One region of the Lysinibacillus sp. NPDC056959 genome, then DNA from elsewhere that is predicted to be linked to it. Evidence: riboswitches for the same ligand, from Rfam matches in the RefSeq annotation. Region 1 holds a riboswitch; each other region holds the start of a gene.
What was found. Region 1 has a riboswitch for S-adenosylmethionine ahead of ACFTQ7_RS17675 (methionine ABC transporter ATP-binding protein). Riboswitches for the same ligand answer to the same signal wherever they lie in the genome.

Region 1 (10,573 bases):
CGCTATAAATTAGGGGTTGGAACAATCGGTGGCTCGAAACGTGCATTAGAGCTTGCTATTCAATATACAAACCAACGTCAGCAGTTTAAAACGAAGCTGTCTGATTTCAATCTAACAAAAGAAAAATTATCGACAATGGCATCACAATTGTATGCGTCTGAGTCATTAAACTATCGTACAGTAGGTTTATTTGAGGACCGCTTAAGTCAGCTAAGCCCAGATGAGCAAAAGCAAGGGAAAGTGATTGCTAGTGCAATTGCTGAGTATGCTATTGAATGTTCTATTGCTAAAGTATTTGGTTCTGAGACTTTAGATTACATTGCGGATGAAGCGGTTCAATTACACGGTGGTTACGGCTTTATGGCTGAATACGAAGTAGAGCGTATTTATCGTGATTCTCGTATTAATCGTATTTTTGAAGGTACAAATGAAATTAACCGCATGATTGTACCAGGTACATTTATGAAAAAGGCAATAAAAGGTGAATTGCCATTACTACAAGTTGCTCAAAATTTACAACAAGAGCTTCTTATGCTAATGCCTGAAGATGTAGGCACAGAGCCGTTAGCACAGGAAAAATATCTTGTGAAAAATGCGAAGAAAATTGCTGTATTAGCATCAGGTTTAGCAGCACAACGCTTCGGTGCGAAGCTTGATCAAGAGCAAGAAGTATTAGTGAAGATTGCAAATATCGCAAACCAACTATTCGCAATGGAATCTGCTGTATTGCGTACAGAAAAAGCGATTGCTCGTGACGGTGCTGAAAAAGCTCATCAAAAATTACTGTACACTCAAATCTTCTGCCAAGAAGCATTTGCAGAAATTGAAAAAGAAGCAAAAGATACGATTCTTGCTTCAGCAGACGGCGACGCTGCACGCATGACATTGTCTGCACTACGTAAATTAACTCGCAACAACCCATACAACTTAATCGCGAAGAAACGCGAAGCTTCTGTTAAATTAATTGAAGCAGAAAAATTTGTAGTTTAATATGCAAAATAACCCTAGCTATCCATAGAGATGTGATAGCTAGGTTTTTTTGTTGGAAGTAAAAGTATAGCTCTTAAAATGAGGGGGTGATTTCCGTTCCAGGCTACTCGCTTTCCTGTGGGCGAGCGTCGAGCCGCTTCCTTCGCTAAAGGAACGAATGCTAAATGCGTCACGTCCTGTGACAATGCCTCCGTGACCAACATCATGTTGGCCTCAGGGTCTCGCCTGTTTCACTTTCCCACGGGAGTCGAGTAGCCTTCCACTCCAATCAACAATATCGTAGAACTTTAATAAATTTTATGAATGGCAAATGAGAACGCTAAGGCTACACATCATAATCAATCAGAATAGTAAGGGCGATTGTACATCTGTTGTTGATTCTGCTACGATAACACTTCGCTTTCGCACGAAAAAACACCGGTAGCTAAAGCTTGGTTTTATTACATTAAATCGGATAAATATGCAAGAAACACACGCTATATGAATTGGTTGATTGGAGTGGAGGCTGGGCGACTCCTTGGGGATCAGCGTCACAGATGAGACCCTGCAGCGAAGCGAAACGGCTCATCGGACGCCCCCAGGAAGCTCTGCTCTGCGCGAAAGCGAAGCGTCAGCGGCAAAGCGCCCAGCCGGAACGGAAATCAACCCCACGCTATGGAAGGAATAAGTTAATAATTGTTTCATTTTGGTTCGTAACGGTTATGATGGTATACTACAGAAAATGAGGGATACACTGAAAATGTAGTTCCTAAAAATGATAGTAGAGGAGCCTTTAAATGACGATTCAATTTATTCAATATCCGAAATGTACTACTTGTAAAAAAGCACAAAAATGGCTAAATGACAATGGAGTTTCATATGAAGATGTACACATTGTCGAACAACCGCCAACAAAGGACGAACTATCAAACTTATGGCAAGTAAGTGGACTACCTTTAAAGAAATTTTTTAATACTTCTGGTATGAAATATCGCGAGCTTGGCTTGAAAGATAAGCTTGCTGAAATGACTGAAGAGGAGCAACTTGAACTGCTTGCTTCAGATGGTATGTTAATTAAACGTCCAATCGTAACTGATGGAAAAAAAGTTACGTTAGGGTTTAAAGAATCAGATTTTGAGCAAGCTTGGAAATAACCGCTTTTAATCGCTTTTAATCTTGTTTTTATGGAAGAAGTATGGCACACTGAAAGTGAATATATTACATATTTATGGAGGGGTTTTTGCATGAACACACCTAAAGACTTACGTTACTCTGAAGAGCACGAATGGGTTAAAGTAGAAGATGGAAAAGTACGTATCGGTATTTCTCATTTCGCACAATCTGAACTTGGAGATATCGTTTTCGTTGAACTTCCACAAGTTGGTGACGAAATCAAAACAGATGATCCATTTGGTAGCGTAGAATCTGTAAAAACAGTTTCTGAATTATATGCACCAATCTCAGGTACAGTAGTTGAAGTAAATGCAGATTTAGAAGATAGCCCAGAATTCGTTAATGAATCACCATATGAAAAAGCATGGATGATCGTTGTAGAGCCTGCTGATGCATCAGAAGTTGAAAAGCTTATGACAGCTGAGCAATACGATGAAATGATTGCAGAATAAGACAAGCCTGTAAAGAAAAACGTCGGAAACTACCGACGTTTTTTATTATCTTCATCCATTCTGCCATCATAGTGGATGAGTGTGAATGCAAGTATATTCCCTTAACAATAGGTGTCTAACAGTATCAATGACAAGATTTATTGATATAATAATGATAAGGGATATGTCTAAACGGGGGTGGCTTTATGTTCGAGGGGAAATGCTTAATTGTCGAAGGCCGTTCGGATAAGCTTCAAATTGAACCTATTTTAAATGAACATGTTAAAATACTTTGCACGAATGGTACAATTGGTGTGCATCAATTAGAAGAGTTACTTGATCCATATGAAGGCTGTGAGCTTTATACATTTTTTGATGCAGATACATCGGGTGATAAGCTACGAGCATTAATGGACAGACATTATCCAGAGGCTGAGCATTTACGTACTATGCCAACATATAAGGAAGTAGAGACAACTCCGAGAAAGGTGTTAGCGGCAATCTTAATTCGTGCGCATTTCTCAATCCATAATGAATATATTTTGTAAGGTTGCGTGAAAAAAATGGAAGAATGGTCAAAAGAGCAGTGGAACGTGGCTATCCAGTCGGGTGAAAAGGCTGCTTTTTATTTATATACACCAATGTGTGGAACGTGTGTAGTTGCATCGAAAATGATGTCGGTTGTTGAGCAATTGCTACCACAGCTACAGGTTGGTAAAGCGAATATTAATTTTATCGAACAAATCGCTTATGATAATAAAATCGAAAGTGTACCGTGTTTACTTGTATGTGAAGGCGGAAAAGTGACGGAAAAGGTTTATGCTTTTCAATCCGTACCGTATTTATACGAATTGTTAAAAAAATAAATTGACTGAACTTTACTCACGTGGTAAAGTACGAATATACTAAAAAATATAAATATATCGAACTCTTATAAAGAGCGGCGGAGGGAAGTGCCCTATGAAGCCCGGCAACCATCACAAAGTGAAAAGGTGCCAAATCACCCAAAGATTTTATCTTTGAAAGATGAGAGAACGGTTCAACGTATAAGTTACGTGACCCCTTCTACTTGTCTATAGTTGAAGGGTTTTTTTTACTTCTTTCACCGAAACACCCGCTGAAAGAAGTAAAAGCCTCCGGCGGATGTCATGGAATCGAAAAGGATTTCTTTGTGCAAGCACAAAGTCGATTCCGGACGCAATTATGCCGAGGCACAATTGATAAAAAAAAGGAGAATTCGCTATGATTCAGCTTCAAAATATTACGAAGAAATACAAAACCTCGAATGGCGAATTAACAGCAGTTAAAGACGTCAACCTTTCTATCGATAAAGGTGAAATTTATGGCATTATCGGCTATAGTGGCGCTGGTAAAAGTACAATGATTCGCTTGTTAAACGGTTTAGAAAAGCCTACATCAGGTACGGTAACGGTTAACAATCAAGAATTTTCATCCATAAAGGGGCAAAAGCTTAGAAATGCTAGACAAAAGGTTAGTATGATTTTCCAACATTTCAATTTACTTTGGTCTCGAACTGTTGCGGAAAACATTGCTTTTCCACTAGAAATCGCAGGTGTTCCAAAGGCAAAACGTGAGGCACGTGTGAAAGAATTGATCACACTAGTTGGCTTAGACGGACGTGCTAATGCGTATCCATCACAACTATCAGGGGGACAAAAGCAACGTGTAGGCATCGCTCGTGCACTTGCTAATAATCCAGAAGTATTGTTATGTGATGAGGCAACATCCGCACTCGATCCGGAGACAACAGATGCTATCCTAGATTTACTTGTCGATATTAATGAGCGACTAGGTTTAACGATCGTGTTAATCACACATGAAATGCATGTTATTCGTAAAATTTGCCACCGTGTAGCGGTTATGGAAGCTGGAAAAATTGTAGAACGTGGTGAAGTATTACAAGTATTCCAAGCGCCACAAGCTGACATTACAAAAAAATTCGTTTCTCAAATTACAGATACGAAGGAAACACAGGAAACTGTGGCACAAATTAAAGCAAACTACCCTAATGGACAACTTGTAAAGCTAATATTTGTAGGAGAAAAAACAGAACAGCCTGTCATCTCACATCTTGTGAAACAGTGTGATGTAGAAGTAAGTATAGTACATGGTAATATTTCGCAAACTAAAAATGGCGCGTACGGTACACTTATCGTACAAATTGAAGGCACAGAGTCGAATGTTGCAGCTGCACTGAGCTACTTGCATACAGTCGAAGTACAAACGGAGGTGATTGCCAATGCTAACTAGTCTCTTTCCGAATGTTGACTGGGAAAAAATGTGGGAAGCTACGTATGAAACGTTGTACATGACAACAATCTCTACGGTGATCACATTTATACTTGGATTAGTAATTGGGATCTTATTGTTTTTATCAAGTCCTAACCAAATATGGGCCAATAAACTGGTGAACTTTTTAACAGGCTCAATCGTTAATATTTTCCGTTCGATTCCGTTTATCGTTTTGATTATTTTATTAATTCCGTTTACGAAATTTTTGCTCGGCACAATTCGTGGCGCAGATGCGGCTTTACCGGCACTAATTATCGGAGCTGCACCATTTTATGCGCGTATGGTATTAATTTCATTACGTGAAATCGATAAAGGCGTTATTGAAGCAGCTCGTTCAATGGGTGCTAAAACGTCAACGATTATTTGGAAAGTATTAATTCCAGAATCGTTACCAGCGCTTATTTCTGGTCTTACTGTAACGGCTGTAGCACTTGTTGGCTATACTGCGATGGCAGGTATTATCGGTGCAGGTGGTCTAGGAAACTTAGCATTCTTAGATGGTTTCCAACGTAATCGCCAAGATGTAACCTTAATGGCGACTATATTAATCTTAATAGTAGTATTTATTATTCAATGGATTGGCGACTTAATTACAGCCAAAACAGATAAACGCTAAAAAGGCGCTAATGACAAAAAAGCGTAGCTCGCTACGGACATCCAAAAGGTTATTTCGGTTTTATACCGCTAACATATTTTAAATTAGTTAAAAGGGAGTGCAATAAAATGAAGAAATTATTAGCAGGATTATTTTTATCAGTATTAGTATTAGCCTTAGCTGCTTGTGGTGCTGGTAAAAAAGATGATACAAACTCAAACGCATCATCTGGTGATAAATCAGACAATAAAGAAAATGTAACATTAACAATAGGTGCTTCTAATACACCACATGCGGTTATTTTGGAAAAAGCAAAACCAGCTTTAGCTAAAGAAGGTATCGATCTTAAAATTGAAACGTATCAAGACTATGTATTACCAAACCAACATTTAGAATCAGGTGAACTTGATGCAAACTATTTCCAACACCTACCTTTCTTAGAACTTAGCATGAAAGAAAATGGCTATGACTTTGTAAATGCTGGTGCCATTCACATTGAACCAATCGGAATTTACTCTAAAAAATATAAATCTCTTGAGGATCTACCAAAAGGTGCAACAATTTTACTTTCTAGCTCAGTTTCAGATCACGGTCGTATGCTTTCATTGTTAGAAGCTAAGGGCTTAATTAAATTAAAAGATGGCGTCGATAAAACAGCGGCAGAAATAAAAGATATCGCTGAAAACCCTAAAAACTTCAAATTCGATGCAAATACAGCTCCAGAAATGCTTGTACAAATGTATGAAAATAATGAAGGCGATGCAGTTTTAATTAACTCGAACTTTGCAATCGACAACAACATTAATCCATTGAAAGATGCAATTTCTCTTGAAGATAAAGAATCTCCTTATGTAAATATTATAGCTGTACGTGCTGATGATGAAACAAAACCAGAAATTAAAAAATTAATAGAAGTATTAAAATCTAAAGAAATCCAAGACTTCATTATTGAAGAATGGAAAGGTTCAGTTGTACCAGTTAAATAATTTGAAATTTATCGATAAGGGTATGTAAGTATAAAACTTACATACCCTTTTTTATCTTGTTATCAAAAGAATTTTAAAAGTTGATTTTCACTCCGAGTTGGCGCTTTCTCCGGGTTTGGCTTCACTCTCCCCATCACAGTATAAGTCGACAAACTGGAATAAAATAGTGTTTTTTTGAGTTTGAAAGGGTATGTAATTTAAAAGATTACATACCCTTTCTTCTTACTGTAAAAAGGCTGTCTTTTATCAGAAAAATATAACTTTTTGTTGGAAGAGTTATTATTCTGTAGTTTATAGCAAAAATATAATAATATTTTACAAGTGATCGATTTACCGAAAATTTTATGTAGAAATTGTTTAGTCATATTTATTACTATAGTTGTTGTGTTTGTAAATCAAAAGAATGATAGAAAAATAATGAAGAAGAATACAATGCTTCTTCCATCAACTGGAGTGAACACAAATGAATAAATTAATCGTTGCGGAAGATATCATGCAGGAGCATGAGGTGAAAGGTTATTTTGAAATTTTGCGTGAGAGTGTTATTCGTTCACGTTTAACAATGACTGCAGTCTTTTTAAAAGTAGCGAATTCCTCACAAGAAACTGATATAGATTGTAATCAAGTGAATCATCAAATTTCAGCTTTTCTAAAATCTAAAATACGAAAAACAGATTTACTTTTCCAACTAGCAGATGGCATGCATTGGGGAATATTTTTTCTGCAAAGTAGTGAAGTAGAGGTAAAAGCATTTTTAAAACGGATTTTCGCAATTCTAACGCAAGAAAGGGAATTTCAACAAATAGCTTTAAAAGCTTCCATTACTGAAATAAGGAATAATAATGTTGATTTTGAAACATTGTTAGAGAAAAATAAGCACAAACTAGCTGATGAAGAACAGCCAACTTGGTCAGTAGAACAGGTTACAGATTATCGTGTACAACCGATGGAGCAAGTAAAGGTTAGCATTATTGAACAGAATGAAATCTTTAGAAAGGTGCTAGAAACGACACTCGAAAATTTAGACATTCCTCATTATACTTTTGACGTGTCGACCTATGAGGATGGCTATGATTTTTTACAGTCCAATCACTATAAATCTGGCCATATGCATTTAGTTGTGATGAACGATATTTTACCACGTAAAAATGGCTTAGAAATTTTGCACATTTTGCGAGAAATGCCGAATGAAAAAAAGTTCATCATTTATATGATGTCTGAACGAAACTCAGAGGGTGCAACACTGAATGCTTATGAAGGTGGTGTCGATGAATATATCGTCAAACCATTTAATTTACGTTTGTTAGAAGCAAAAATTAAGAAGACTTTTGCGAGGTTCTGGCTATGATCAAGCTGTCGATCCCTTTTCTTTTAACGGTCAGCGGTGTTTTATTAACAGTTCTATTTTTATTTACGATCTATATACTTGTTCAGCGCAAGCGGGAGATTCGTTTTGCAGAAGTACGTGATACTTTTTTACAAAATTCTTCACAGCAATGGTACAACTATTTAATCAATGATGAAATTTTCTCTATAGTGCTTGTACCCAGAGGGAGAGCTCAAGTAGCAGCTATAGAAATAATCTTTTCATCTTATTTGAAAAATATAAGCAATGAAATAGTTGAACACAAAATAAAAGAGTTTTCTAATCTCTATTTAAAAAAGTTTTATGAAAAGGATTTGTCCAGTAAACGATGGAGCATTAGGATGAATGCTTTATATCATATTGCTGATTTACAGATAGAGGATTTATTAGAGGCATGTCTTCAATTCGAAAAAACCAAAATTTCGGAGGAGGAATATTTTCAACTGTTAAAAATTTACTCTCTCTTCCAACCTGAAATGTTTATCGAAAAAATTAAAGAATCGAACATTCATTATTCTGAAAGCGAGTATAGAAGAGTATTTGTCTTGTTAGAGGATGACGTATTTATTCGATTATTTGAAGACTTTAATAGTTGGACAACAAATATCCAATTTGCTGCAATTGATACTGCAGCTGTCAAAAGAAATATACAATACATTGATCAGTTAAAACAGCTATTAACGCATGAGGTTCCAGAAATACAAATCAGAGCATTAAAAGGTCTTTATGAAATTGGTGTAATTGATGAAATCAATCCTTATGTCCCATTTGTGACATCAGATATTTGGGAAATAAGATTAATGGTTGCGAAAATCTTTAAGCATGTACCACTAAACTATACCTATGCTTATTTAGAACAGCTTCTTCAAGATGAAAATTGGTGGGTTCGCTCACAGGCTGCTAAAACAATTGCAGAAAATAGAGATGGAATTGCGAAATTACAGCAATTTATGGAGTCCTCAAATGACCCATATGCAATTGACATGGCTCGTGAAACAATCGTCAGAAAGCGAGGGAACAAATGAAAGTATTTTTAGATTTTTGTATGTGGTTCTTTGGTGGATTTATTCTATTTTATATGTTGTTTGTTATTGTTTCGTATTGCGCCATGTTTGTTATCGCCATGCTAGTTATGCGAAAACGCTATAAATTAGACCCCTCAGAGTATGATGATGCGCATACAGATGCCTTTTACTCAAAACCAGTATCCTTATTAGTCCCTGCTTACAATGAAGAGATTGGCGTTGTAGACACAGTCTATTCATTGTTAAATTTACGATATCCACAAACGGAAATTATCATTATTAACGACGGGTCTACTGACTCTACACTACAAACCGTAATCGAGCATTTCCGAATGAAGCCCGTTGATAAAATTGTTCGTACACATATCCCTACAAAACAAGTTAAACAAATTTATGAATCTGAAATCTATAAAAATTGTATTTTAGTAGATAAAGAAAATGGTGGTAAGGCAGATGCATTAAATGTAGGTATTAATGTATCTCAATATCCATATTTCTGTTCTATTGATGGTGATTCAATCTTAGATGAAAAATCATTGCTTCGTGTGATGAAGCCGATTGTTTTATCTGATGGTGAAGTGATTGCAGCAGGAGGAAATATTCGAATTGCCAATGGCGCAAAAATGCAGCTTGGTTCCGTTACTGAAACACACTTATCAAATAATTACTTAGTGATCATGCAAATAATAGAATATGCGCGAGCCTTTTTAATGGGGCGAATAGCTTTAAGTAAATACAATCTTGTGCTTATTATTTCGGGAGCATTTAGTGTGTTTTCGAAGGAATGGGCTGTGAAAGCGGGCGGTTATTCAACGAATATTATTGGAGAAGACATGGAGCTTGTCGTGAATATTCACCGTTTGATAAGAAAGAAAAAAGAAAAGAAACGTATAGAATTTGTTCCAGATCCTGTGTGCTGGACTGAAGCACCTCAGTCATTAGGGGTTTTGCGAAACCAGCGTAGACGTTGGCATCAAGGACTATTTGAAAGCCTATGGAAGCATAAGACGATGACGTTGAATCCTAAGTATGGCTTAATAGGTTTGCTTTCATTTCCATACTTTTGGCTAGTAGAATGCCTAGGTCCACTAGTTGAGCTAGGTGGTTATATTTATATCGTAGTGGCATTTTTCTTAGGGAAAATCTATTATGAAATAGCTATAATTCTGTTACTGCTTTTCGTTATTTATGGGGTGATTTTTTCAATAGCTTCTATATTATTCGAAGCATGGATTTTGAATACTTATCCGAAACCGAGAGAGCTACTACGCATGATACTTTTAGCATTTACTGAAATTTTCTGGTATCGACCACTCACTCTTTTTTGGCGCTGTGAGGGATTAATTCGGTTTGTGCTAAGAAGAAGCGATTGGGGCAATATGAAGCGTGTCGGCATCGGTGAAAAGGAGAAAAGTGTATGAAGCGTATATATATAGGAATTATAGTCGTTCTAATTCTCGTTATTACACCTATAGCATGGTGGTATTTCAGCGATGAAAAACCGCTCAACGTTGCGATTCTAGATAAAACGGTTCCGAATGAAACTTATCGAGAGCATTTAGGTGTGAACTGGTTTTTAAACCATTATAAATACACGATCGATGAGCATCCGTATGATGTACAAAAAAATTACTTTGGTACACTTCCGAATGATAAAACGAAGAACGTGTCAGAAAAAAAGTTTCCGACTGACTATAGTAATTATGATGTTATTT
Region 2 (10,573 bases), on a different contig from region 1:
CAATCATTAATGCTCCATGTTTTTTACATACTTCTTCAATGCCCTTTAAGTAGTCCTCAGGAGGCATAATGACGCCCCCACCTGTAATAATCGGCTCTAAAATCATCGCGGCTATTGTTTCACTTAGCTCCCACGTCATCGTCTTATCGACAGCCTTAACGCTTGTTAAATCTATTGGAGCAAGTGTATCACTTTCGTGTTCTCGATATTGATCTGGTGGTGCTACATGAATAAAGCCAGGAGATAATGGTTCATATTTATATTTGCGTTCCGCTTGCCCTGTCGCAGCCAATGCTCCGAAAGAATTCCCATGATAGGCACGGTAGCGAGAAACGATTTTATAGCGAGAGCTTTCTCCTTTTTGTTGATGATACTGACGTGCAATTTTAAACGCAGTTTCATTAGCCTCTGACCCACTATTAGAGAAGAAAATAACATAATCTCCACCAAGCATTTCATTGATTTTTTCTGCCAGTTCAACTGCTGGTAAATGCCCCTGCGATAAAGGAGCATAAGCGTTTTTCATCATTTGCTCATGGGCAACATCTGCTAATTCCTTGCGTCCATAGCCTACATTTACACACCATAAACCTGCCATTGCATCGATGTATTCAACACCATCTGTATCAACGATCCTCGCACCATTTGATTTTTCAACTACATATGTCGCTTGTGGATTGTAAGGTTTCATTGAATGCCATACATATTGTTCATCTTTCTTTAAAATATCACTTTTAAGATTTACTTGAACCATATCTATACACCCCTTTAAGTTATTTTCACTTAGTCACATCGTTATTGCTTGGAAACGCAAATGAACTTGCCGTATCCTCTGTTTCATCAGGCCAGCGTTCCGAAATCGTTTTCGCTTTCGTAAAGAATCGTGCTTGGTCCGGTCCAAACATATGCCCTTCACCAAACTTAGAGCGCTTCCATCCTCCAAAATTGTGATAGCCAACTGGAATCGGAATCGGAACATTAACACCTACCATGCCTACTTCAATTTCTTCCTGGAATTTACGCGCCGCCGAACCGCTGCTCGTAAACATTGTGACACCATTTCCAAGTTCGTGGTCATTAATTAAATCAATAGCTTCTTGTAAGGATTCGACGCCTACAACAATGCGAGCAGGGCCAAAAACTTCCTCTTTAAAAATAGTCATTTGTGGAGTTATGTTATTTAACAATGTCGGTCCAAGGTAAAAGCCTTTAGACGTTTCGCATATTTTCGGATTTCGGCCGTCCGTTACAAGGTTAGCCCCTTCTTCAACAGCATCATCGATATATCGAAGAATCGACTCTTTTGATTGTTGCGTAATAACTGGGCCAAAATCTACCTCGCTATCTGTATATGGACCAACCTTTAATTTCAAGATTTTGTCCTTCAATATTTCTGTAAAGCGTTGTTCCGTATCTTTCCCAACGACGATTGCTCCAGAAATAGCCATACAACGCTGAGACGCCGCTCCAAATGCTGCACCTAAAAAGGCATTAGCTGTTTGCTCTAGGTTTGCATCGGGCATTACAATCATAAAGTTCTTCCCGCCACCAAATGCAGCGACACGTTTATTGTTCTTCGTCCCTGTTTGATAAATATATTCCGCAACAGGTGTGGATCCAACAAATGAAATTGCTTGTATCTCTTTATTTTCAAGCAGTTCATTAACCGCTTCTTTATCACCATTAACGACTGTCCAAATTCCATCTGGCAGTCCTGCCTCTTTCCATAACTTACTTAAATATAATGCCGAGATTGGCACACGCTCAGATGGCTTTAAAATCACTGCATTTCCTACTGCAACCGCCATACTTGTAATTGCCAATGGCACCATAACAGGGAAATTAAATGGAGCAATTGTAGCAACAACTCCAAGTGGGGCTTTTGTAGAGAAGGCATTAATATTGCCGCCTACATTCACCGAGTATTCTCCCTTCAGCATTTGCGGGGCACTGATTGCCATATCTACGGATTCAATGCCACGAACAATTTCGCCCTTTGCATCTTCCTTCGTTTTCCCACTTTCCTCACAAATGACTTCAATGAGCTCATCCTGTTTTTCTACTAACAACTGACGGAAACGATGTAAAACCTCAACCCTTTTGCCAATCGATGTCTTTTTCCATGAAGGGAATGCTGCCTTCGCTAGCTGGATAGCCTGCTTCACTTCATCTTTAGTTGCTAACGGTACTTGCGCAATGATCTCTCCTGTTGTTGGATTATACACGTCTGCGTAGCGACCACTAGTACCGGCTGTTTCAACACCATTAATAAAATGTGATAATGTTTTCATTTTTTGCTGAACTGTCATAATTTCCCCACTCCTCGTTTATAGTTATTCAAAATCCAACTCTTCCTTTTGGAAAATAGAGCTAGCTTCATCTACCGGGTTAGGCGACTTTTTCTTTTGTGTAACTAAATAGAAAATCATCACTACTGCCACTACAATGCATGTGAATAAAATTTGTGAACGCATCGATTCAATAAAGAACATGGCGATTAGTAATGCTGTTATAACCAAGATTGTGAAATACGTTAAATACGGGAATAACCACATTTTCACTTTTAATAGCTCGGGATTTTCTTTCTCCATTTTCCGGCGCATTTTTAATTGTGAAAACGCAATGATTAAGTAAAGAATCAATGTAATTGCACTACATGAACTAAGTAAAAACATAAACACTTTATCTGGTGAAACATAGTTCATAATAACGGCAATATAAGAGAAGAATGTCGCTGTTAATATGGCATTAACAGGTGCACCCTTTTTATTTAATTTCAAAAATGCTTTTGGGGCCTCCCCCTTCTCCGCTAAAGAAAATACCATTCGAGATGTAGCGTAAAGCGCAGAGTTTAAGCAAGATAAAACCGCTGTTAATACAACAAAATTCATAATTTGTGCAGCTGCGGGAATTCCGATGTAATCCAACACTGCTACATAGGGACTTGTTAAAATATCCGAGGAATGCCAAGGTAATAATGTGACAACTACCGTTATCGATCCCACGTAGAAAATCAAAATACGCCAAGTAATTGAATTCGTAGCTTTTGTCACCGCTGCTAACGGTTCGTCAGATTCCCCTGCCGCAATGGCCACAATTTCTGTGCCCATAAAGGAGAAAATAACAATAACTACCCCCATCAAGACTGCTCCAAAACCATTCGGTAAAAAGCCACCCTCACCGATCAAATTAGCAGTACCTACTGCATTAAAATTAGGTGCGATACCAAAAATAATGAATGCACCTAGTCCAAGAAAAGCTATAATACTCGCAACCTTAATAAGAGAGAACCAATATTCAAATTCACCAAAAGCTTTTACGGAAATGACATTTGTTAAAGTAAGTGCGACAGTTAATAAAAGACTTAGTAACCATAAAGGAATCCCGTCATACCAATATTGAATGATTGCAGCTGCTGCAGTTGCCTCTAAAGCAATAGCAACAACCCAGAAAAACCAATATAACCAACCAATCATAAAACCTGCCCACGGACCAATGGCTTCATGTGCATAATGCGCAAAAGACCCACTTGTTGGATTGACAGCTGCCATTTCTCCAAGCATTCGCATGACAAGAATAACGATAATACCCGCAAATATATAAGATAAAATTGCGCCAGGGCCGGCAAGGTTAATTACTGAGCCACTTCCCATAAATAGACCTGCTCCGATAACCCCCGCAATCGCGATCATCGTCATATGCCTTTTCTTTAACCCTTTCTGTAATTGCGTTTGTTGCTCCATATTCAGCTCACCTCTTTTATTAGATTGGATTACCGCTTACAAAAATTTTACATGTTACATAGAAACGAAGGTATAGACAAACTGTAAAATTCTATGCATTTGTTTTAAACATAATGTAAAATAGACTAAACATTCTAAAAATACAATATTTAAGTTAATTTCAGCAAAAATAACACATCAATGAGAAAACTAGATAAATATCTATGTTAAAAGGAGGGAGGGTAACATGAGTCAATTTAAGCTTCAAGTGAAGGATGTATTAGAAAACACATACTTCCAAAATGCAGAGGTCGTAGCTGGTGAAGATGGTTTATTACGAATTGTAAAGTGGGCTCATGTCATTGAAATTATACAAGTAGATAATTTTCTAGCTGGTGATGAATTAGTTTTAACAACGGGGATCAGCCTTCAGCACAGCATCGAAAACTTTATCTTTTTCGTAGAATCTTTAATCGAAAAAAATTGCGCGGCACTATGCATTGAATACGGGACTTCCATACAGACCATCCCGGAAGTGATTGTAGCTCTTGCTAACCGTCATAGCTTCCCTATTATCGTTTTTCATGACACGGTTCCTTTCGTCCGTATTACACAAGATTTACATAGTCAAATTATGAATCAACAATATTTAATGATCTCTACTTTAGAATCCTACTCTCAAACATTAAATAAAAATGCTCTATTAGGACAAAACGCAGAAGAAATTTTACAAAATATGTATTATGAATTGAAGACACAAATCATCTTTTCTATTAAAGGTCGAGAGCCTATCTTTTTTCCAAATATGCCGCATACTAAGCGCCAACAACTAGTTACGCTGGAAAAATCAGCAACCGTGTTTAAAAATGAGCCTATCTTTATTTTTGATCAGCATTATGCAGATTTAACGCTCTATAGAGAAGATGGTCTATTCTCAGAGTTTGAATTACTTATTTTAGACCGTACAGCTACTGCCTTGGCACAGCTGTTAATGAGAGAATTTTATATTGAAGAGAAAAGGGACATTGAGGATGCCTCTTTTTTAGGAGATTGGATCGATCAAAAACTATCGAAAGAGGAAATTTATAAATTTATCGTCAGCTATCATTCTAGCTATAAGCTTTCTAGCGGGGCCGTTTTTATGTTAGCAATGCCTAATGCAGTCTCTAAAGTACAAGAGGATATTGTCTACAGCAAGCTCTACTATCGAAATCTTTTTGAGCAAAATGGATTTATACCATTTCTATACGAAAGGAAAAGCTATGTCATTTTTATTTTACTTCATAAGAAAGATAGTAAATCGAGTCGCGAATTATTAAATACATTAGTTTCTTCCCTGCTGAAAACTGATTTTTATAAAAAACAAATGATTCAAGGGTATCAAGTAGCCATTGGCAAAGTCGTAGCAGACGTAGAGGAAATACCGAAGAGTTATCAAACTGCACTCGAAACATTGTATATTTGCAGTAAAGTACAAACTACATCTTACTTTTATGATGATTTACATTTGTATCACCTCATCTATAAATTACAGATGCAAGTAAATTTGCAGGAAGTGATTCAAGATTATTTACAGCCCGTTATTGAATACGACAAAAAAAATAATAGTAAGCTATTAGAAACGCTACAAGTATACTTGCAAACGAACGGCTCTAAACAACAAACCGCTAATCAACTGTTCATCGTACGCCAAACGCTCTACCATCGTTTAAAAAAGCTTGAAAGTCTTTTAGGGAAAAATTTCATGAAGGGGCATAATCGAATTACGCTTGAATTTATGTTGCTCGCCAATTCTTTAATTGAGGATAAAAACTAACTACATGTTTATGATTGATCAGCGATGTTGCAAGAATAGCACGCTCAAAATCGCTATGAGCGTGCTATCAGATTTTAATTTTCGGTAACTACTCCACTATATAATGCTGGTCTGCGGTCGTCATAAACTGGAATTCTGCCTCGTACTTCATCGACAATCGAAAAGTCCACGTCAATGACAGCTACTTCCTCGTCCTCTGCACCAACCCAAAGCACTTCGCCCCACGGTTGAATAATCATTGATTGACCATTAAAGTTTTCTACTTTTCTCGATATACGATTAACAGCGATCACGAAGCATTGATTTTCGATGGCACGTGCTTGCAGCAATGTGTTCCAATGATCGATACGTGGCGTCGGCCATTGTGCCGGCACGAACAATACTTTTGCGCCCTCTAAAGCGTGAGCACGTAGCCATTCTGGGAAGCGAATATCATAGCAAATCACACCTGCAGCCTCGATATCACCAAGGGCAAAGCGATTCATTTCATCCCCTGCTTCTAAATATAGATGCTCGTCCATCAATCGGAAAAGATGTGCCTTGTTATATTCACCTACTAACTCACCATTGTTATCAAACGTATACATCGTGTTGTAAAATTTATCGCCCTTCTTCGTTGAAACAGAGCCTCCAACAATATGTACGCCAAGCTCTTTCGCTAGGTTTGATAAAAATGCTTTCGAACGTTCTCCATTCACATCTGCAAGCTCTGATAATTTTTCAAGCGCATAGCCTGTATTCCACATTTCCGGTAATACAATAATTTCTGCACCTTGTTTTGCCGCTTCACGAATCTTTTCTTCCGCACGAGCAAAATTTTCTTCTACTTTGCCAAAACCAACATTTAGTTGGATACACCCAATTTTCATCTTAATTCCTACCCTTCTCCCAAAAGTATTTCTTTTACTGCATTTGTGCTTTTCTATATTTCATTATACTACAATTGAAAATGATATCGCTGTTGTCTGAGCTTAGAGCAGCTTTGGAACAAAAACAAAAAGGCCAGGATCTCAGCAATAAAGTGAGCCCTGGCCTTTTCGCGAAAGTGAATCTTACTAATCATTTTTGCTCTTAGTTTTAGATTCTATTAATTAGTACGATTAAGTTTAATAAAAGTTACAGTAATTAAAAAAAAAATTAAATATTATTTTAAAGGGCTTAAAAGTAATGTCAAAACCTATGTTTTATGGGCATTGTTAAGATGCCTCAGATGTTGTTACAATGACAAGGCATAATTACGTTCGGAATCGGCTTTGTACTTAGGCTCGCATGCTCTCTGTTTGTATTTTGTGCGTCCATCTTTGTAAATTGAGACTCTAGACAATTAGTAAAAAAAGTAATAATATTTGCATCAATTATTATTTTTTAAAAAGGAGAACATGCATGGAATTCTCAAAAAAACTACAGCAACTCCCGACTCAATTTTTTGCAGCATTGGTGCAAAAAGTGAATAGTGCTTTAGCAGAAGGGCGCGATGTTATCAATCTCGGTCAAGGCAATCCAGATCAGCCCACTCCCCAACACGTTATAAAAGCGTTACAGGAGGCAGCTGAAAACCCTCAAAATCATAAATATTCTCCATTCCGCGGCCTAGTAGAATTACGTCAAGCAGCTGCAGACTTCTACAAACGTGAATACAATGTTGATATTGACCCTGAAACTGAGGTAGCTATTCTTGGTGGTACAAAAATTGGTCTTGTTGAGCTGCCATTAGCGGTTTTAAACCCCGGTGATACAATGTTATTACCCGATCCTGGATATCCAGATTACTTATCTGGTGTTGTATTAGGTGATGTTAATTTTGAAGTCATGCCACTTTTTGCAGAAAATGATTTCCTGCCTGATTATCATGCTCTTTCTGATGACGTAAAAGAAAAGGCTAAGCTACTTTACTTAAATTACCCGAACAACCCAACTGGTGGTACTGCAACACTTGAATTTTTCGAGGAAACGGCGCGCTTTGCTAAAGAACACAACATGATCGTCTCACATGATTTCGCTTACGGTGCAATTGGATTTGACGGCAAGAAACCTATTAGTTTCCTGCAAGCGGAAGGTGCCAAAGAGGTCGGCATCGAGATGTATACATTATCTAAAACATATAATATGGCAGGCTGGCGTATTGGATTTGCAGTTGGTAACGCTGATATTGTTGCGGCTATTAATCTTATTCAAGATCATCTATTTTGTAGTCAATTCCCTGCCGTACAACAAGCAGCAGCGGTTGCCCTTACAGCATCACAGGATTGCGCAAATACGCTAAGAGCGACTTATGAGCGTCGACGAAATGTTCTTATCGAAGAAGCACAGCGAATTGGTTGGCAAGTAACCTCACCAAAGGGCTCTTTCTTTGCATGGCTCCCTGTTCCATTAGGTTATACAAGCGAGCAGTTTGCTGATGCATTGCTCGATAAAGCTGATATCGCAGTAGCTGCAGGCAATGGCTTCGGTCTATACGGTGAAGGCTATGTTCGTGTAGGTTTACTCGTAAGTGAAGAACGCTTACGTGAAGCGGTCAGCAGAATTGAAAAATTAAACCTATTTAACTCATGAGCATTTGATTCCCTCTATCAAAAAAACTGTCCCATCAGCTCACGCTTGCTAAGGGACAGTCTTTTCATCTCACTATCTTTTGTGGTAGCTCTAGCCCTTCTTCTATTGGATAACATTGGTCATAACCCGTTTCTTCATACCGACACACCCCCCCACTAATCGCTCATAGAGCCATGAAAATGCGTTTCATATCTCCCATCCCACACATAGTTGACTCTCACTAACATTCCCACCCATCTCCCTTAATGGAATATTGTAATAAAATAAAAAATTTTAAAAATTCCATTGACTTACCATAACCAATAATTTATATTAGTCCTATCGGATTTACAAAAAAATATTTATAAATCTCTTATCAAGAGTAGCTGAGGGACTGGCCCTATGAAGCTCGGCAACCTCCTTTTTTAAGGAAGGTGCTAAATCCTGCAAACGATATCGTTTGAAAGATAAGAGAGGACACTTTTTTATGAGCCTCTCTTAATTTTTTAAGAGAGTTTTTTTTATCTTCATTTACATGAAGATAAAAGCCTCCGGCGGATGTCACGGATTTTGAAAGGAATGAATTGTGCTAGCACAATTCAAAATCCGGACAGCAATTACGCCAAGGCGAAATTGTTTTTTATACAAACCGATAAAACAACTTTGGAGGTATGTCTCATGAAAAAGAAAAACAAAATTTTACTAGGTTTAGCAAGTCTCACATTAGTAGCAGCATTAGTAGGTTGCGGTACTAAAGAAGATAAAGGTAGTCAAGGTAAGGCTACTAATGAAAATAAAGTTGTAGTAGGTGTAACTTCTGGTCCACACGAACAAATTGCAGAAGTTGCTGCAAAAGTTGCCAAAGAAAATGGCTTAGAGGTAGAACTAAAAACGTTCTCTGATTATGTTTTACCAAATACATCGTTAGCCGAGGGTGATCTTGATGTAAACAGCTATCAACACAAGCCTTTCCTCGATGCATTTAACAAAGATCACAAAACAGATTTAGTGCCAGTAGGAAAAACAATTTTAACTCCAATGGGCATTTACTCTGAGAAATATAAATCATTGGATGAAGTTCCTGATGGTGCTACATTCGGATTACCAAATGATCCAACAAACGGTGCCCGTGCTCTATTTGTCCTTCAAGAGGCAGGCATCATTAAATTAAAAGAAGGTGCAGACTTAACAGCTTCTACTCGCGATGTGGAAGAAAACAAAAAGAATTTTAAATTCATTGAATTAGAGGCTGCACAAATTCCGAAGCAGCTTAGTGAAGTAGATGTGGCAGCTATTAATACGAACTTCGCTCTTGATGCTGGTATTGATCCTAAAAAAGACTCCATTCTTTTAGAATCTACTAACTCTCCATATGTAAACTACATCGCGGTACGTTCTGAAAACGAGGATGACCCAGCGATTAAAAAATTTGTTGAAGCCTATCAATCTGATGAAGTACGCAAATTTATTGAAGAGGAATTCAAAGGTTCTATTATTCCAAGCTGGTAAGTAACGATGAAGGGCCTTTCATAAATTAAGAATCTGCGAGACTCCTATAGGAATGCTAGCAGATTCTTGCTTTATAAAAGGACTTAGAAAGGAGATATCACAGTATGATTCAACTAGAAAATATAACAAAAGAATTTAAAACTAAAAAAGGTATCGTTAAAGCAGTAGATGGCATTAACCTACATGTCAAAAAAGGTGAAATTCATGGGGTTATTGGCTACAGTGGTGCAGGAAAAAGTACCCTTATTCGCTGTGTTAATTTATTAGAACGTCCAACAACAGGAAAAGTATTGATCGACAATGTAGATATTACTTCCCTTTCTTTAAACGACCTTCGCGAAACACGTCAAAAGATCGGCATGATCTTCCAGCATTTTAATCTCTTAAAAACAGCGACCGTTTACAACAATATCTCGGTCCCATTAAAACTTCTAGGCTATAACGACTCTGAAGTGAAAAAACGCGTTGCAAAATATGCAGAAATTGTTGGCCTAACAGAGAAATTAGATAGTTATCCTAGCCAGCTTTCGGGTGGTCAAAAGCAACGTGTCGCTATTGCACGTGCCCTCGCCCAAGAGCCTGAGATTTTACTCAGTGATGAAGCGACAAGTGCTCTCGATCCTGAAACAACTGACGCTATTCTTGAGCTTCTCTTAAAAATTAACCGTGAGCTGGGCATCACTATTTTACTCATTACACATGAAATGAATGTTATTCAAAAAATTTGCGATGATGTATCCGTTCTTGAATCAGGGACGGTTGTGGAATATGGCTCTGCTATAGAACTATTTTCGAAGCCTCAGCACCCAACGACACGAAAGTTTTTAAACACTATTTCTCAACGTAATTTATCTCCTTCCCTTATCGAGCAATTAAATCTTTCCGGAAGTGTGATTCGTTTAACATTCCTTGGTGAAAGTACCGGGAAGCCATTACTTGCAGAAGTGAGCAAAGTTTATGATGTACAACCAAATATTTTAACAGCCAATATCAT
Region 3 (10,573 bases), on a different contig from region 1:
ATTACGCACTCCACCGATGTAACAAATTCCATATCCCATAGATTCAGCAGCCACAACGAAGTTTTGCGCGAATAATGATACATCGGCCACTCCAACAAGTACATTTTCTGCGGAATCAGCGACGATGTCTACACCTTCTAATTTGCCTGCTGATTGAAGACGTTTGAAATCTACACAAAAGACAAAGGCACCGCCTGAAGTTTCGTATTGACGAGGATTACCAGAGAGTAACCCTAGTTTTTCTTTTTTCTCCTCATCAGTGATCCAAATAACACTATAAGCTTGTACAAAATGTGATGTAGCAGCCATTTGTGCAGTAGCAATTAATTCTTCAATAATTTCCTTCGAAATCGGATTTCCATCATAAATACGAACCGAAGAGTGGTTGCGTAATAATTCTTTAACCATCAAAAAAATCCCCTTTTCCCTTTTATATATCAAGAGCATATCACGCTTTTTCGTCAAAATCGAATTTTTTCCATGTTGAAATTATTTTTAAATAATTTGCAGGTGCATAAAATTTCTCGTAAAATAAAATATTTTGTTAGTTATAGATTAAAAATTCTGAATAGTTTAGAATTATGTGTGGGCGGTTCATTTGGTTGGATTTCTAATAAATGGATGACTATACCAAAATGAGTAAACCGGATAATCTAGTTGAACAAAATAAAGTCGGATGGAGGAATAGGGGATGGAAGAAAAGTTGGCGAAAAAGCTTCGTAATGAACAGCTACGGAGCAAGGTAGTATCAGCAGATGAAGCAGCGTCTTGGATTAAGGATGGTATGGTACTTGGGATGAGTGGATTTACTCGTGCTGGTGATGTAAAAGTGGTACCGCTTGCGCTTGTGGAAAAAGCTAAAAAGGAAAACTTCAGGGTAGATGTATATACAGGTGCATCACTAGGCCCAGAAGTCGACCAATACTTAGCAGAAGCTGGCGTTATTCGTAAACGTGGACCTTTCCAAGCAGATGCCGGCATTCGTAACAAAATCAACAGTGGTGACATCACATTCGTTGATGCGCATCTATCACATAATGCGGAGCTAGTACGTCAAGGTATTATCGGTCCCATTGACTTTGCGATTATTGAAGCAGCTGCTATTACAGAAGACGGCTTACTAATTCCTACAACTTCAGTTGGTAACTCTCCGATTTTTGTGCAAGAGGCAGACCAAATAATTATTGAGTTGAACGTAGCTCAGCTTGATGAATTAGAAGGTGTCCATGATATTTTTGTACCAGGACTACAGGGGCAACGTGATCCAATTCCATTGCAAAATGTATCCGATCGGCTTGGCACAATTGGTATACCACTAGATTTAAATAAAGTAAAAGGCATTGTAATTTCAGATATTTTAGATGCGCCATCAACGATTGTCCCTGCGGATGAAGAGACAGATATTATGGCTAATCATTTATTAAATTTCCTACGTGAAGAAATTAAAGTAGGGCGTTTAACAACAAGCTTAAGGCCTATTCAATCGGGTGTAGGCTCAGTAGCAAATGCCGTTTTATTAGGTTTTAAAGATTCTGAGTTTGAGAACTTAGAAGTATATTCAGAAGTATTGCAAGACGCGGTATTCGAATTAATTGATGCCGGAAAGGTAAACTTCGCATCTGCTACTTCAATTACACTTTCCGAGGCAGTTGGAAATAGAGTTTATGGTAATTTTGAAAAATATACAGATAAACTAGTATTACGTCCGCAAGAGATTTCTAACCAACCAGAAATTATTCGCCGACTCGGGTTGATTTCTGTTAATACGGCATTAGAAGTAGATATTTACGGGAATGTGAATTCTACACATGTTTCTGGCACAAAAATGATGAATGGAATCGGCGGTTCTGGAGACTTTGCGCGTAATGCGCGATTAGGTATTTTTGTCACAAAATCTTATGCAAAAGGCGGAAATATTTCTAGTATCGTTCCAATGGTGTCGCATGTAGACCATACAGAGCATGATGTAGACGTCATCGTAACAGAGCAGGGAGTAGCAGACTTACGTGGGCTTGCTCCAAGAGAGAGGGTTGGACTCATTATCGATAACTGTGCACACCCGGAATATCGTGAGCAGCTATGGAAGTATTTTAATGATGCCAATGAAGCAACAGGTGGACATCATACGCCACATGTTTTAGAAAAAGCGCTCTCATGGCATGTGAATTTCGAAAAAAATGGCACGATGAAGAACCCAGCTTTATCGAAATAATAAATTGAAAAAGCCTTGAAGGACAGTTTATTTGTTCCTTCAAGGCTTTTCATTGTTAATAACATAATCCCAAAAGTTCGGGTATCTGTGGAATAGACGGGGGAGGCCTACGAAGTGATCGGGTAGGCTTCAAAGTGAACAGGTAATCCCCGAAATGATCTGCGCCCGAAGAAAACAAAGTTCCAAAGCTTCTTTTTACAATAATCCAATCCATTTCCAGTATGTTGCGGAGAATAGAAGAACTAGGATGTATCCGATGATCGTTAATGGAATACCAGACTTTAAGAAATCCTTTGTTGTAAAGGCTCCTGTACCATAGGCAAGCATATTTTGCGGTGCACTAATAGGTAAGAGGAAGCCGAAGCTAATAACGAATTGTTGCACGATAACGAAACCAACCTGATCGACATTAGTCGTTAATGTTGAAGCTAAAACGATAAATACTGGTATTAGCGCAGATGCTAAGCTTGTTGCGCTCGCAAAGCCTAAGTGAATAAGAATATTGAATAAAGTGACAAGGGCAATGGTTGCAAGAATTGGCATAGAATCTAAACCGAGTGAACCGAATACTTTATCAGATAACCAAGATGCACCTTTAGTATTAAGCAAGACGGTTCCTAACATAATTCCTACTGCAAAGACGATAATTGTACCCCAAGGAATATGCGGTTCAACTTGCTTCCACGTATAGACCCCGATTTTGGGCATTAATAAAATGGCGATTGCAACGATTGTAACCGTTGTCGTATCGAATGGGTGGAGTTTGCCCTCAGCAGCCCAGAAAAATAGTAAAACGACAGATGTTATGATTAATCGAATTTCGGGAGCTTTTAGTGGGCCAAGTTCCGCTAGTTGTTTTTTGATTACTTCTCGGCCACCTTCGATATTGCTTGTTTCAGGCTTAATTAGTGTAATCATAATGAAAAATAGAGCTACTGACATGATGATGGAGAAGGGAGCCGCGTAAAGCAACCAAGCACCCCATGAAATATCCACACCAAATTGTTCTTTAATGAAATTTAAAGCGACCATATTTTGAGCTGCTGCCGTTTTAATACCGATATTCCAAATGGAGACAGCTTGCACAGAGGTAATGACAAGTAAAGCAGCAAGTCGACTATCACGTGGTAAACCAAATGCCGCTACCATTCCGAGTAGAATTGGTACAACTGCGCCTGCACGTGCAGTAGCAGAAGGGACGAAGAATGCGAGTGCAATAGATACTAAAATAGCACCGAAGACAATGGCTTTCGTTTTTGTCCCTACTAGTGAAAGAATCCATAGTGCAAGACGTTTATGTAAATTGGTAATTTGCATGGCTGCCGCTAAGAAAAGAGCTGCGGCTACTAGTGCAACTGCTGAATTACTAAATCCGCTTAATGCTAATTTTAAAGCATCTGATGTTCCTAGCTCTCTCGTTGGATCTTCCATTGACGGAGCTAATCCTAGTAAAACTGTAACTAGAGCAATAATCATGGCAGAGCTAACGGGATAGGATACTGCTTCTGTAACCCATAGGATGACCGCGAAAGCTAAAATAGCCAAAGCCCGTTGTCCAGCTACAGGTAAATCGCCATTGTTCGGTAAAAAAGTTATGATGATTAGGGATGCGAACGCTAATGCAATCCAGAGTGGCTTTAAATTACGTTTCGGTTTTGCTTGTTCAGAAGTAGACATACTTTCTCATCCTTTCTAGCATTTTCTATAACATCGACTAGTAAAATGCTTTATTAAGAAAGTAAATTGTCTATTTATTGTAAAAAAAGCTAGTGTGTTCAAATGCGCTCTAGTTATAGCGATAATGGGCAGTTACGAGAAAATAAGCGGCCACAGAAAAGACAAAAATATCCAAAAGATATTAGTTTTTCTTCTTGAATGCAGAGGTAACTTTAGGCTCAGTTCCTAGCATCAATCGTTTAATATTTTCGATATGCAAAATGATGGCTATACTAAAAAGAAATAAGGCTATAAACGTTGGGCCGACCCCAGGAATCCATAAATATGTGGCAGTACAAAAAACGAGATAAAATTCAAGTACACCGACAATTAAAAAGCTCGTCACGAAAGAAAAAATAACAAATAAAATGAGTGCAAATAAGCCAACTTTCCAATCAATCGCGAGTAATATCCCGATAATTGAAGCAGTTCCTTTGCCGCCATTGAAGCCCATATAAAATGGGAAATTATGACCTAGAATGACACCGGCTGCTACGATATAGATAAAGAGCCAAACTTGTACTTCAGTTAATTGTGTTATATCAGCAAGATAGACATGTGCACCGATTATAGCTGCAACACCTTTACCGATATCGATAAGTCCGACTAATATGCCATATTTCCATCCAAGGGAAAGCGTGGCATTAGAGGCACCTGCATTGCCAAAACCAGTCTTTTTTAAATCTACCCCAGATAAAAACTGAGCAACTTTAGAGCCATGAATGCAGCCAATCAAATAACCAACAAGAAGAAAAATGATAATGGCTTTTAACATAAAAGTCCTCCTTTCTAAATAATAGGCTTATCAATAAAAGCTAGGGATGCCATTTTAAAACGTGCCATTGTATATAAGTTGATTTCCGCTCCGACTGGACGCCCCCAGGAAAGCGCCCAGTCGGAACGGAAATCAACCCCACGTTTTGATAATAAATCATTTAACGTTAAAATAATGTATGCGTTCGTAATACGTAAAGAAGCAGACAGAAGTTTCGGAAAAAATAAAATTTTAGTGTTGACAGAGAAAATGTCTATGTTTATACTTTGTAACAACGATGGAAATTGAATCACATACTCTTATCAAGAGCGGCGGAGGGATAGGCCCTATGATGCCCGGCAACCAGTAAGTGACGAGCTTGCTAAGGTGCTAATTCCTACAGATTCTTACTTGGATCTGGCAGATAAGGGGAGGAAAACTTGCAACCGCAACCCTCTTCTTAGCTGAAGAGGGTTTTTGTTTTCTACTTAAAAAATCCTCCTCATCTCCGGTGCCATCGTAAAAAAATAACCATATGGAGGTATACAATGACAAATTTTAAACCAGAAACATTGCTGTTACACGGTGGCCAAGAGCCAGACCCGGTAACAGGATCTCGTACAGTACCCGTATATCGCTCAACGGCATTTGTTTTTAAAGACACTGCTCATGCGCAACGTCTTTTTGCCTTAGAGGAAGCTGGCAATATTTACACACGAATTACAAACCCAACTGTAGATGTTTTTGAAAAACGCGTCGCTTTATTAGAAGGCGGTACAGCAGCGGTAGCACTTTCATCTGGTGCAGCAGCTATTGCATTTTCAATTTTAAATCTAGCAGGGGCAGGTGATGAAATTGTTGCAGGTAGCTCTTTGTACGGAGGTACTTATAATTTATTCGCCAACACACTACCAAACTACGGTATTAAAACAATTTTTGTAGACGAAACAAATCCAGAAAATTTCCGAGCAGCTATTACAGATAAAACAAAAGCGGTGTTCGCTGAAATTTACGGTAACCCAAGTTTAAAAGTGCTAGACATCGAAGCAGTAGCGAATGTAGCACATGAAAACGGCTTACCATTAATTATTGATAGCACATTTGCTTCACCATATGGCTCTACACCAATTGATTTCGGTGCAGATATCGTTGTTCATTCCGCAACAAAATGGATTGGCGGCCATGGTACAACTTTAGGTGGCGTTGTTGTAGATGCAGGGAAGTTTGATTGGACTCGTGGACGCTTCCCAGGCTTTACAGAGCCAGATGCTTCTTATCACGGTTTGCGTTATGGTATTGACACAGCAGCGGCTGCATTTGCCACAAAACTGCGCGTGCAATTACTACGCGACTTTGGTCCAACATTAAGTGCAGATGCAGCATTTAATTTATTACAAGGTTTAGAAACGCTTCATTTGCGTATACCTAAACACAATGAAAATGCATTAGCGGTAGCTGAATATTTACGAAACCACCCATCTGTGGAATATGTAAATTACAATGGCTTAGAAGATTTCCCTACTCATGAGTTAGCTAGAAAGTATTTGAGAAATGGCTTCGGATCAGTGCTTACATTTGGTATTAAAGGTGGGCGTGAAGCAGGGCGTAAATTAATCGATAGTGTGAAATTATTCTCGCACGTAGCAAATGTAGGGGATGCGAAATCATTAATTATCCATCCAGCATCTACTACACATCAGCAACTATCAGCTGAGGAGCTAATCCAAACTGGCGTAACCGAGTCGCTCATTCGCTTATCCATCGGTTTAGAGGCAGTAGAGGACATTATTGCAGATTTAGAACAAGCTATTGAACAAGTAACAGCTATACAGCAACAAGTAGAAGCCTAATAACTAAAAGACATTGGCTAATGTTGTAGCGTTTACGTATTTTCCCATTCGATAGGCCTCATTTGGTAATGCGTAAAACGTTGCTACATCATCCGCTTGCCTCATTCGGTAAAGGTAACTGAAAATCTTTAAAAATAATACCTAGTAATTTGATAAGTATTGTTGACTTGTTTAATTCCTTGTTTTATACTAGGAAATAAGAAAAGCGTTCGACATTTAGTTTTCATAAGTGCTCCCCCACTTTTGAAATATATGAAGCGGAGTAGTTGCTAAGTCAGTAACTACTCTTATCTACCAATACTGATGATAAAGGAGTGTTTTAAATGGGAAATGTGTATAGTGCGCAAAACATTGCATCTTATCTTATTTATGAGTTAAATGAAGGTCATGTTTTTGTGAACAACATGTCCATTCAAAACATACTTGCATCAGTTGAGAGTAAATGGCAAGAGAACTTTGGACATTCAGCTTTTAAGGAAATTGTTTATGTCAAAGAAGAAGGCTATACAGTAAAAGAAGTTTTTGAAGCTTATGAAGGCTATGGAGCAAGTCATATCTCTCTACCAGCAACAGAGTATTACTTAAAATACGGCACGTTCCAATTAGTTGAACGTACGTATGCAATACCAAATTTTACGCTAGAGGAAATAAGACTGGTGCAACAAGCGTTAACACAATATCGTTATAAATTACTAGCAAAAGCTAGTTAAATCCCTCATATAATTATGCTCATTCTCTGCTGCTACAGGGAATGAGCTTTTTAATTAGATGTTGGAAGATATACTATTATAATTGAAAAAATTTTTATTAATATATTTCAAAAGAACAATTTTTATAAATGTATTTACATAAATATAATAGAAGAAAGACAATTATTTTTGGCTCATTACAAAAGCTGTGGATGACATTTGTTAAAATTAATAACAAGTATAAGTTGATTGGAGTGGAGGTTGGGCGCCCCCCAGGAAATCAACCCCACACAATTGTGATGATCCTTATTTTTTATAAGAATCGTCAATATTTCTTCAATTATTTTATAGATCAAGTGAAAAATCATATAATAAAAGGAATGAAAACGATTTCCTTTGCACTTCTAGGAGAAACAAATGTCCATCCTAGAAAGATTTTTCTTGTGCAATGTATGTATTTACGATACAATTTTCAATAAGTTAAATTTTGAATTATTTGAATTTGTGTGTTTCACAGACTGTATCTTCATTCAGAATATTTTTGTAGTGAGAGTGAAACACAATGACTAAATATCTGTCTGAAGACGAAGTGTTAAACACGGCAAACTGACCTGCTTTGTAAAGTCAGCGAACAATTCAAAATCTGTACGAATTAAGCTGAGACGAAATAAATATAATGAAACTGCGGAATGTAAGTTGGAGGGAATAACAGAAATGGCAACTATAAAGGCAGCTATATTAGGATTTGGAACGGTAGGTCAAGGAATTTACCATATATTAAACGAAAAGCGTGAAGAGCTTAAAAATAAATTAGGCATTGAGCTAGAAGTAGCAAAAATTTTAGTTACAGACGCCAGCCGTGAACGCGTACCAGGGACAGCACATTTAATGACAACTAGTATGGATGAAGTTTTAGCTGAACCAGGTATGCAGGTTGTTTTTGAGGCAATCGTGAATGAGGAGCCAGCATTTACTTACTTAAAGCGCGCTGTTGAACATAAATGTCATGTTATCACAGCTAATAAAGTAATGTTTGCAAAGCGAGGCTTAGAGCTACAGGACCTTGCAAAAGCAAACGGTGTATTTGTGGGCTTTGAGGCAACAACCGCTGGTGGTGTACCAGTTATTAAAACGATGAAAAACATTTTGCTTGTCAATGATGTTAGTCGTATTCAAGGTGTTTTAAATGGGACATCCAACTATATTTTAACGAAAATGCGTTCACAAGGCTGGTCGTTCGAAACTGCTTTAAAAGAGGCGCAAAATTTAGGCTATGCAGAGGCAGATCCATATAATGATATTTCTGGGCAGGACGCCTTTAAAAAATTAATGATTTTAAGTGCTTTAGCATTTGGTGAACAACCAGACTGGGCTGACGTCGAAGTAGTAGGTATTGATAGTATTTCGGCAGAGGAAGTAAAAGAAGCATGCGAAAAAGGCTTGCGTTACCGCCACGTTGCAGAGGTTGAGAAACTAGCGGATGGTAAAGTGGTCGCAAAGGTTGGCCCGCAATTAGTAGATAAAGAACATCCACTTTACCCCGTTGATGACGTCAATAATGCTGTGGCATTAGATACAAATTATATTGGCACTTTAACGCTAGTAGGACCTGGAGCAGGTATGTATCCAACAGCTAGTGTAATGGTAGAAGATTATGCCGAAATTATCGGTAAAAGAGCCGGGTTTGTCGTAACAATATAATAGATATGCCTATCATTCAACAATGCTCAACTTGTTTGAATGATAGGCATTTTTTTAATCCTCATCTTTAACATCAATATCCTCTGGAATAGGAGTATTCCGCCAAATTTCAATTTCCTCTTTAATACGATCTAGCTGCTCAAAATAAGTACTAAACTGCCCGCTATTAATCAGTATTTGGTCCCCATCGTATACTGAACGAATACGGCCCTCGTAAACTAAGCGAAGTATTTGATCCTCTGGCATACTAAGGTCGATGGCTGTTTCTTCAATTGTTTTATACATAATTTCGCTCCTTTTGTTGTTTATATTATAACCTCCCGTTAAAAGAAAGCCTACTGTAGGTTAATAAATGAAAGAAAAAGAGAAATGGTAATTGTTTACTTTTTGATAAATCTGTATTATTAATGTTAATGGGCTGTGGGGACTAGTATTAACAATGTCTTTTTTTCTAATTAATGCGTCTAACAGGTACAACTATTATTTTTTATTGGGGGACAACCTTAGTTGATCCAAGCAGCTAATCAAACGCCCCAACCGGAACGGAAAACAACTCACACATTTGGTGATGAGATTCATTAAAATCTTAAGAATTTCTTCATTTTTATAATAACTGGTTTTTAAGATTTAAAAGGTACACTATTTATTGAGAGCGAGGTGTATATCATGACGAAACTAACAGTTCTTGTTACAGACGATGATCAAGATATTCGTGATGGTATTGAAATCTATTTAAAAAATGAAGGCTACAATGTCATTAAAGCTGCTGACGGTTTAGAGGCAATTGAAAAATTAGAAAACAATGAAGTACATTTAATTATTTTAGATATTATGATGCCGAATATGGATGGAATTACAGCGACGTTTAAAATTAGGGAAGAGCGCAATATTCCAATTATTATGCTTAGTGCGAAGGCAGAGGATGGCGACAAAATTCATGGTCTATCTGTAGGCGCAGATGATTACGTTACAAAGCCTTTTCATCCGTTAGAGCTATTGGCTCGTGTGAAATCTCAACTGCGACGTTATGTACAACTTGGGACGTACAATGAAGGAGCGGCAAAGGTGGAAATCGACGGTCTTGTATTAGATGAAGATGCAAAGGAAGTCAATTTAGAAGGGGAGCCTGTTCGATTAACACCAATCGAATATAAGATTACGGAATTATTAATGAAAAATGCAGGGCGTGTATTTTCGATAAGAGAGATTTATGAGCGTGTATGGAATGAGGAAGCGTACAATGCAGAAAATATTGTGGCTGTACACATTCGAAAAATACGTGAAAAAATCGAAGCAGATCCGAAAAATCCACGTTATTTAAAGGTGGTGTGGGGCGTTGGCTATAAAATGGAAAAATAAAGTAGAGCAGTATGTTACAATTGCAGGGTTTGTAGCAGGGGTTATTGGACTAATTTATTTTGGCGTGTATGCGTATCAGATAGTAACTGCCCACTCTCCGGGGATGTTACAATTGCTCGAGAGAATTTTTTAGAGAGGAGTTAAAAATATGGTGAAAAATTGGAAACCTCTTCTCGCTCTTATATGTTTAATCTGGGTGATATTCGGTATTGTCACGTTCTCAAAAGTGGGGTATCGATATATTGGAAAGTCTTATTTTCAATCTGAAAATTTACAACCTCAACTTGATAAT

Region 2: another riboswitch for S-adenosylmethionine. It lies ahead of ACFTQ7_RS16425 (MetQ/NlpA family ABC transporter substrate-binding protein); the one in region 1 lies ahead of ACFTQ7_RS17675 (methionine ABC transporter ATP-binding protein).
Region 3: another riboswitch for S-adenosylmethionine. It lies ahead of ACFTQ7_RS21695 (O-acetylhomoserine aminocarboxypropyltransferase/cysteine synthase family protein); the one in region 1 lies ahead of ACFTQ7_RS17675 (methionine ABC transporter ATP-binding protein).

Annotation. Positions count from the first base shown of each region.
Region 1 is NZ_JBHURE010000017.1:73,470-84,042, forward strand. It holds gene ACFTQ7_RS17650 (acyl-CoA dehydrogenase family protein) at 1-990, shown strand, start outside; gene ACFTQ7_RS17655 (arsenate reductase family protein) at 1,767-2,123, shown strand; gene gcvH (glycine cleavage system protein GcvH) at 2,214-2,594, shown strand; gene ACFTQ7_RS17665 (toprim domain-containing protein) at 2,780-3,121, shown strand; gene ACFTQ7_RS17670 (thioredoxin family protein) at 3,137-3,439, shown strand; SAM riboswitch class I at 3,502-3,606, shown strand; gene ACFTQ7_RS17675 (methionine ABC transporter ATP-binding protein) at 3,816-4,844, shown strand; gene ACFTQ7_RS17680 (methionine ABC transporter permease) at 4,834-5,502, shown strand; gene ACFTQ7_RS17685 (MetQ/NlpA family ABC transporter substrate-binding protein) at 5,610-6,467, shown strand; gene ACFTQ7_RS17690 (response regulator) at 6,931-7,815, shown strand; gene ACFTQ7_RS17695 (HEAT repeat domain-containing protein) at 7,812-8,858, shown strand; gene ACFTQ7_RS17700 (glycosyltransferase family 2 protein) at 8,855-10,279, shown strand; gene ACFTQ7_RS17705 (hypothetical protein) at 10,276-10,573, shown strand, end outside.
Region 2 is NZ_JBHURE010000015.1:37,419-47,991, reverse strand. It holds gene ACFTQ7_RS16455 (aspartate aminotransferase family protein) at 1-754, opposite strand, end outside; gene ACFTQ7_RS16450 (CoA-acylating methylmalonate-semialdehyde dehydrogenase) at 780-2,309, opposite strand; gene ACFTQ7_RS16445 (amino acid permease) at 2,334-3,743, opposite strand; gene ACFTQ7_RS16440 (PucR family transcriptional regulator) at 3,970-5,538, shown strand; gene ACFTQ7_RS16435 (carbon-nitrogen family hydrolase) at 5,613-6,407, opposite strand; gene ACFTQ7_RS16430 (pyridoxal phosphate-dependent aminotransferase) at 6,922-8,091, shown strand; SAM riboswitch class I at 8,441-8,544, shown strand; gene ACFTQ7_RS16425 (MetQ/NlpA family ABC transporter substrate-binding protein) at 8,749-9,579, shown strand; gene ACFTQ7_RS16420 (methionine ABC transporter ATP-binding protein) at 9,684-10,573, shown strand, end outside.
Region 3 is NZ_JBHURE010000028.1:36,901-47,473, reverse strand. It holds gene chrR (class II chromate reductase ChrR) at 1-408, opposite strand, end outside; gene scpC (succinyl-CoA:acetate CoA-transferase ScpC) at 692-2,212, shown strand; gene ACFTQ7_RS21710 (DASS family sodium-coupled anion symporter) at 2,408-3,889, opposite strand; gene ACFTQ7_RS21705 (glycerol-3-phosphate acyltransferase) at 4,071-4,703, opposite strand; gene ACFTQ7_RS21700 (hypothetical protein) at 4,718-4,996, opposite strand; SAM riboswitch class I at 5,000-5,113, shown strand; gene ACFTQ7_RS21695 (O-acetylhomoserine aminocarboxypropyltransferase/cysteine synthase family protein) at 5,231-6,532, shown strand; gene ACFTQ7_RS21690 (hypothetical protein) at 6,856-7,242, shown strand; gene ACFTQ7_RS21685 (homoserine dehydrogenase) at 7,936-8,922, shown strand; gene ACFTQ7_RS21680 (MerR family transcriptional regulator) at 8,977-9,207, opposite strand; gene ACFTQ7_RS21675 (response regulator transcription factor) at 9,589-10,281, shown strand; gene ACFTQ7_RS21670 (hypothetical protein) at 10,259-10,414, shown strand; gene ACFTQ7_RS21665 (sensor histidine kinase) at 10,430-10,573, shown strand, end outside.